Regions from separate parts of the Stenotrophomonas sp. YJH_SMC_73 genome, predicted to be linked through region 2. Evidence: riboswitches for the same ligand, from Rfam matches in the RefSeq annotation. Region 2 holds a riboswitch; the other holds the start of a gene.
What was found. Region 2 has a riboswitch for glycine ahead of AC5P8R_RS00480 (trimeric intracellular cation channel family protein). Riboswitches for the same ligand answer to the same signal wherever they lie in the genome.
Positions count from the first base shown of each region.

Region 1 (3,402 bases), on a different contig from region 2:
CACCGCCAGCGCCAGGATCGGGAAGATCAGCGCCATGCCCATGCCACCCAGGAAGATCGGCAGCACCGCCCACGGCAGCACGAACTGCGGCGCCAGCGCCACGTAGCCGACGTTCAGCAGCACCGACAGCGCGCACAGGCCGAAACCAATGGATACCTGGCGGGTGGGCGTGGTGTGCCCGGCCATGCGCCCGGACAGGAACGAGCCGGTGGTCATGCCGCCGATGGTGGGGATGAACAGCCAGGCGAAACCGCCCTCGCCCAGGTGCAGGTGCTGCATCACGAACACCGGTGCCGAGGAGATGTACAGGAAGATGCCACCGAAACCGATGCTGCCGGCCAGCGCCAGGCGCAGGAAGCGCGGATTGAAACCGATGCGCACGTAATCACGCATCAGCACCCGCGGCGACAACGGAACGCGCGCTTCGAGCGGATGGGTCTCCGGCAGGTAGCGGGCGGTGGCTGCCAGCAGAACCAGTGCGAACACCACCAGGAACCAGAAGATCAGCGGCCAGCCAGCACCGCTGAGCAGGATCCAGCCACCGATGATCGGCGCGATCGCCGGGGCGATGCCGAACAGCATCGACACCTGGCTCATCAGCCGCTGCGCGTCGTGACCGTGGTACAGGTCGCGGATCACCGCGCGGCCGACGATCATGCCGACGCCTGCGGACAGGCCCTGCAGGGCGCGGAACCCCAGCAGCGTGGTCAGATCGGTGGACAGCGCACAGCCGACCGAGGCGCCGACGAACACCACCAGGCCGCCGAGGATCACCCGCTTGCGGCCCCAGGCATCGGACAGCGGGCCGTGTGCCAGGCTCATCAGGCCGTAGAACAGCAGGTACACGCTGATGGTCTGCTGCACCGCCACCTCGTCCACCGCCAGGCGCTGGGCCAGCTGCGGGAACGCGGGGAAGATGGTGTCGATCGAGAACGGACCGAACATGGCCAGGCCGGCGAGCAGCAGGGCCATGCGGCGGGTGGAAGGAGCAACAGCGGCGGTCATGGAGAAGGCGTCCGGCAGGGCCATGCGCGGCACGCACGGCGGGCGCCAGTCCCCTGCAGCAGGGACGGCGCCAGATGAATTCGGGTATCCGCCCATCATAGGTGGGGATTGCGCCTGACGCCATGCAGCAGTGCACAAAACGCACGGGCGGGCCATCGGCCATTCAGGCGCCGCGGCCGGGCCCGCAGGCGGCTGGCGCGCCCCCAACGGGCTATAATCGGCGGGCAACACGGTGGGAGAAGCGGAACACCGCTGCCGAAGGCGCAACGCCCGTAATCGCTCAGGCCCGATACCACCCGTAACACAACTCTGGAGAGACCGGTTCGATCCGGCGCCGAAGGGGCACGAAGCCGCGGTTTTCCGCGCTTCCAAACTCTCAGGCAAAAGGACAGAGGGGCGCCCCGCAGACCGCCGACCGGCGGCTTGTGCCCGTGCGTGTGCCCTTTCCTGACGGATCCTTCGCCATGTCCCAGAACACCCCTTCCCTGCGTGAGCTCGAGCACCACAATGCGTTCGTCGAGCGCCACATCGGCCCCAACGATGCCGAGATCGCGCAGATGCTCGACGTCGTCGGCCACGCGTCGCTGGATGCGATGACCGATGCCATCGTACCGGCCAAGATCAAGTCGCCGGCGCCGCTGGCACTGCCGGAATCGATGACCGAAGTGCAGGCACTGGCGAAGATCCGTGCGATCGCCGACAAGAACACCGTGCTGCGCAGCTTCATCGGCCAGGGCTACTACGGTACCCACACGCCGAACGTGATCCTGCGCAACATCCTGGAAAACCCGGCCTGGTACACCGCCTACACCCCGTACCAGGCCGAGATCTCGCAGGGCCGCATGGAAGCGCTGATCAACTTCCAGACCCTGTGCGCCGACCTCACCGGCATGGAAATCGCCAACGCCTCGCTGCTGGACGAAGCCACCGCCGCAGCTGAAGCGATGACCCTGGCCAAGCGTTCGGCCAAGTCGAAGTCGGACACCTTCTTCGTGCACGACGCCGTGCACCCGCAGACCCTGGAACTGCTGCGCACCCGCGCCGAGCCCATGGGCATCGTGCTGCGCGTCGGCACCCCGGCCGAGGCACTGGAAGCAGAAGCCTTCGGCCTGCTGCTGCAGTACCCGGACACCTTCGGCCAGATCGGCGACTACAAGGCGCTGGTCGAGGCCGTGCACGCGCGCGGCGGCCTGGTGGCCGTGGCCACCGACCTGCTGGCGCTGACCCTGCTGGCCGCCCCGGGCGAATGGGGTGCGGACATCGTGGTCGGCAACAGCCAGCGTTTCGGCGTGCCGTTCGGCTTCGGCGGCCCGCACGCCGCATTCATGGCCTGCCGCGACGCCTACAAGCGCTCGATGCCGGGCCGCCTGATCGGCGTCTCGGTCGATGCCCAGGGCAACCCGGCCTACCGCCTGACCCTGCAGACCCGCGAGCAGCACATCCGCCGCGAGAAGGCCACCTCCAACATCTGTACCGCACAGGTGCTGCTGGCGGTGATGGCCTCGATGTATGCCGTGTACCACGGCCCGGAAGGCCTGACCCGCATCGCCCGGCGTACCCACCGCCTGGCCTCGATCCTGGCCGCCGCGCTGCGCGAGGCCGGCGTGCAGGTCGGTGGCGACTTCTTCGATACGCTGCACATCACCGGCGTGCATGCCGATGAGATCCACGCCAAGGCACGCGCCGCCGGTTACAACCTGCGCGCGATCGACAGCGACTCGGTCGGCATCAGCCTGGACGAGACCGCCACCCGCGGCGACGTGGTCGCGCTGGCCGCCGTGTTCGGCGCGCAGGCCGACATCGATGCGCTGGATGCCAGCACCGCCGACGCACTGCCGGCCGGCCTGCTGCGCCAGTCCGCGTTCCTGACCCATCCGGTGTTCAACACCCACCACAGCGAGCACGAACTGCTGCGCTACCTGCGCTCGCTGGCCGACAAGGACCTGGCGATGGACCGCACGATGATCCCGCTGGGCTCGTGCACCATGAAGCTCAACGCCACCGCCGAGATGATCCCGGTGACCTGGCCGGAGTTCTCGCAGATCCACCCGCTGGTGCCGGCCGACCAGGCGCTGGGCTACAAGGAACTCATCGACACGCTGGAAGCGATGCTGGTCGAATGCACCGGCTATGACGCGGTCAGCCTGCAGCCGAACTCCGGCGCGCAGGGCGAGTACGCCGGCCTGCTGGCGATCCGCGCCTACCACCGCTCGCGCGGCGAAGGCCACCGCGACATCTGCCTGATCCCGGATTCGGCGCACGGCACCAACCCGGCCTCGGCGCAGATGTGCGGCATGAAGGTGGTGGTGACCAAGACCGATGCCAACGGCAACGTCGACGTCGAGGACATCCGCCTCAACGCCGAGAAGTACAGCGACCGCCTGGCCGCGATCATGA
Region 1 is NZ_JCAFTJ010000009.1:97,258-100,659, reverse strand. Features, by position in the region: gene AC5P8R_RS15340 (multidrug effflux MFS transporter) at 1-1,005, opposite strand, end outside; glycine riboswitch at 1,305-1,407, shown strand; gene gcvP (aminomethyl-transferring glycine dehydrogenase) at 1,470-3,402, shown strand, end outside.
Region 1: linked by a shared signal. The riboswitch ahead of gcvP (aminomethyl-transferring glycine dehydrogenase) and the one ahead of AC5P8R_RS00480 (trimeric intracellular cation channel family protein) in region 2 are both predicted to bind glycine.

Region 2 (3,402 bases):
CACACCGACGACCTGCGTATCCGCACCATCGAACCGCTGACACCGCCTGCCCAGCTGCTGGCGATGCTGCCCTGTGACGATGAAGCCTCCGACACCGTCAGCGCCTCGCGCGCGGCCCTGCACCAGATCCTGCACGGCCGTGACGACCGCCTGGCAGTGGTGGTGGGCCCGTGCTCGATCCACGACCCGAAGGCCGCCATCGAATACGCCCAGCGCCTGAAGCCGCTGCGCGACGCGCTGGCCGGCGAACTGGAAATCGTCATGCGTGTGTACTTCGAGAAGCCGCGCACCACGGTGGGCTGGAAGGGCCTGATCAACGACCCGGACCTGGACGGCAGCTTCAGGATCGACAAGGGCCTGCGCATTGCCCGCGGTCTGCTGCGCGACATCAACAAGCTCGGCCTGCCGGCCGGTGTCGAATTCCTCGATGTGATCTCGCCGCAGTACATCGCCGACCTGGTGGCGTGGGGCGCGATCGGCGCGCGTACCACCGAAAGCCAGGTGCATCGTGAGCTGGCCTCGGGGCTGTCGTGCCCGGTCGGCTTCAAGAACGGCACCGATGGCAACGTCAAGATCGCCGCTGACGCGGTGGGTGCGGCGTCCAACCCGCATCACTTCCTGTCGGTCACCAAGCAGGGCGGCACCGCCATCGTGTCGACCACCGGCAATCCGGATTGCCATGTGATCCTGCGGGGCGGCAAGCAGCCGAACTACGACGCCGGCAGCGTCGCCGACGCCTGCCAGGTGCTGGCCAAGGCCAAGCTGCCGACGCGCCTGATGATCGACGCCAGCCACGCCAACAGCCTGAAAAACCCCGAGAACCAGCCGAAGGTGATCGAGGACATCGCTGTTCAGCTGGAAGACGGCGAACAGCGCATCGTTGGCGTGATGATCGAGAGCCATCTGGTCGGTGGCCGCCAGGAACTGGTGGAAGGCCAGCCGCTGGTCTACGGGCAGAGCATCACCGATGGCTGCATCGACTGGGACACCACCGTGACGGTGCTGGAGCGTCTGGCTGCGGCCGTGCGCGCCCGTCGCGACGTGAAGGTGTCCGAAGCAGCCTGATGGAAGCCGCCCGAGTGCGGCACGTGTGTGGATGGCGGCCAGCGCCTGCGGGGGTGCGGCCGCGATCAGGGCCGGTCGGAGTTGGAGGCCGGCCCATCTGCACCGGCGATGCGCCTGGCGCTGCGCATGAGCGACAGCGCCAGGTACATCGCCGGGGTGGTGATACCGCTTCCTGTAGCGTCGAGCCATGCCCGACCTGCGCGCGAAGCGCGTTGGTTTCCTGCAAAGAGCAGTCGAGCATGGCTCGACTTTACGAAGAGGCTCAATGCACTTCGTCGTGGTAGACGAACTTCGGCATTTCCCAGCGGTAGTGGATCGCCAGCAGGCGCAACGCGAAGCCGCCGCCGAGGCAGCACAGGATCGCGGTGGCATCGGCCACGCCCCAGTGCAGCAGCAACAGATAGGCCGCGCCGGTCAGCAGCGCGATGATCGCGTACAGCTCCTTCTGGAAGATGAGTGGTACCTCGTTGCAGAGGATGTCGCGCAGCACCCCGCCGAACGCGCCGGTCAGCATGCCGGCGATCAGCACGATCGGCATTGCATGGCCGGCTTCGCGCGCGATCGAGCAGCCGATCAGGGTGAAGGCGATCAGGCCCAGGCCATCGAGCACCAGGAAGGTGCGGCGGAAGTGGTGCATCCAGCGCGCCACCCAGGTGGCGATCAGCGCCGCGCATACGGTGAAGCCCAGGTACTCGGGATGCTTCACCCAGCCCAGCGGATAGTGGCCGAGCAGGATGTCGCGCAGCGAGCCGCCACCGAGGGCGGTGACGCAGGCGATCATGACCACGCCGAACAGGTCCATGCGGCGGCGGCCGGCGGACAGTGCGCCGGTCATGGCTTCGGCGGAAATGGCGATCAGGTAGATGATGGACAGCAGCATGGGACAGGCTCCGGGCGCGGTGGGGCCGGCCATGCGCGACCACCGCCACTGCCTGCGCAATGACGGGATGACGATGACCGGTGCCGCTCCCGCTGTCCTTTTGCCTGAGAGTTCAGCGGCATGGGCCGCGTGCCCCTTCGGCGGATCGTCCCGGGCATGCCCGGTGACCTCTCTCCAGCTCGGCGAGTCGAATGCATGGTTGGTGGGATTCCAGCCCACCGGCCTGAGCGATCATGGGAGCCTGCGCCTTCGGCGGGCGCCAGCGCGGCGCCTCTCTCCTGCATTCGGGCGCCAGTATATCCGCTGCAGTGCAGCACGGCATAATCCAGGCATGGCCTCGTCCGTCCGCCCGTGGTTCCTGTACCTGCTCGAATGCCGCGATGGCAGCTATTACGCCGGCATCAGCACCGATGTGGAGGCGCGTTTCGCCGCCCACCAGGCCGGCAAGGGCGCGCGCTACACCCGGGCCCGGCCGCCGCTGCGCGTGCTGGCCGTGCGCGAGTACCCGGACCGGGCCGCGGCCTCGCGGGCCGAGTGGCAACTCAAGCAGCAGCCCCGCGAACGCAAGCTGGCCTGGCTGCAGGCAACGGATCCTGCGCTTCTGTAGAGCCGAGCCCACGCTCGGCTGTTGTTCCGTCTGCCCGATGCGGGAGCCGAGCACGGGCTCGGCTCTACAGTAGATCCACGCCCTGCGTGGATGGGCTACCCGGTCCATGCGATGATCGCCCCGCGCCCAGAGCTGGAGACCCGGATGTCCACGATCGCCCTGCTGTTCGCTCTCTCCGCAGCAACGAGCCCTGCCGCCGACCCCGCCACGATCGCGGCCATCGAAGCCACCTGCCACGACTACGTCGATGGCCAGCTGGAGGCCGACCCGCAGCGCGTCGCCCGTTCGCTGCACCCGGACCTGGCCAAGCGCGCGGTCCTCGGCGATACACCCGACGAGCGCCTGGGCCTGCGCCGGATGTCGAAGGAAGAGCTGGTCTCGTTGACGAAACAGGGCGCGCTGAAGACCCCGAAGGATCAATGGGATCGCCGCTGCACGGTGCTGGACGTGACCGGCAACGCGGCCTCGGTGCGGCTGGAAACCCCGTGGTTCGTCGACTACTTCCACATGGGGCGTTTCGACCAGCGCTGGGTCATCGTCAACGCACTGTGGTACCCGAAACCGAAGGCGCACTGAGCGATGCGTGCCGCCGGCAACGCATGGATCTCCGTCGTCGTGCTGGTCGCCGGCATCGCGCTGCTGCCTGGCCTGCTGTATCTGCTCGGGCTGGCATTGGTGGACGGTCGGCCGAAGCCGGCCGACCGCGCGCCCAGTGGCGTGGCTGCGTGCAGCGGTGAGCCACGGGCGGGATACCAGCCGATGAACCCCTGGCGCTTCACCGCCCAGTTCTTCGACAAGGACGGGATGAAGAACAAGGTGCCTGAAGTGGAGCGGGAGGCCTTCTGGATTG
Region 2 is NZ_JCAFTJ010000001.1:97,233-100,634, forward strand. Features, by position in the region: gene AC5P8R_RS00475 (3-deoxy-7-phosphoheptulonate synthase) at 1-1,065, shown strand, start outside; gene AC5P8R_RS00480 (trimeric intracellular cation channel family protein) at 1,328-1,945, opposite strand; glycine riboswitch at 2,028-2,133, opposite strand; glycine riboswitch at 2,147-2,236, opposite strand; gene AC5P8R_RS00485 (GIY-YIG nuclease family protein) at 2,277-2,552, shown strand; gene AC5P8R_RS00490 (nuclear transport factor 2 family protein) at 2,697-3,128, shown strand; gene AC5P8R_RS00495 (hypothetical protein) at 3,132-3,402, shown strand, end outside.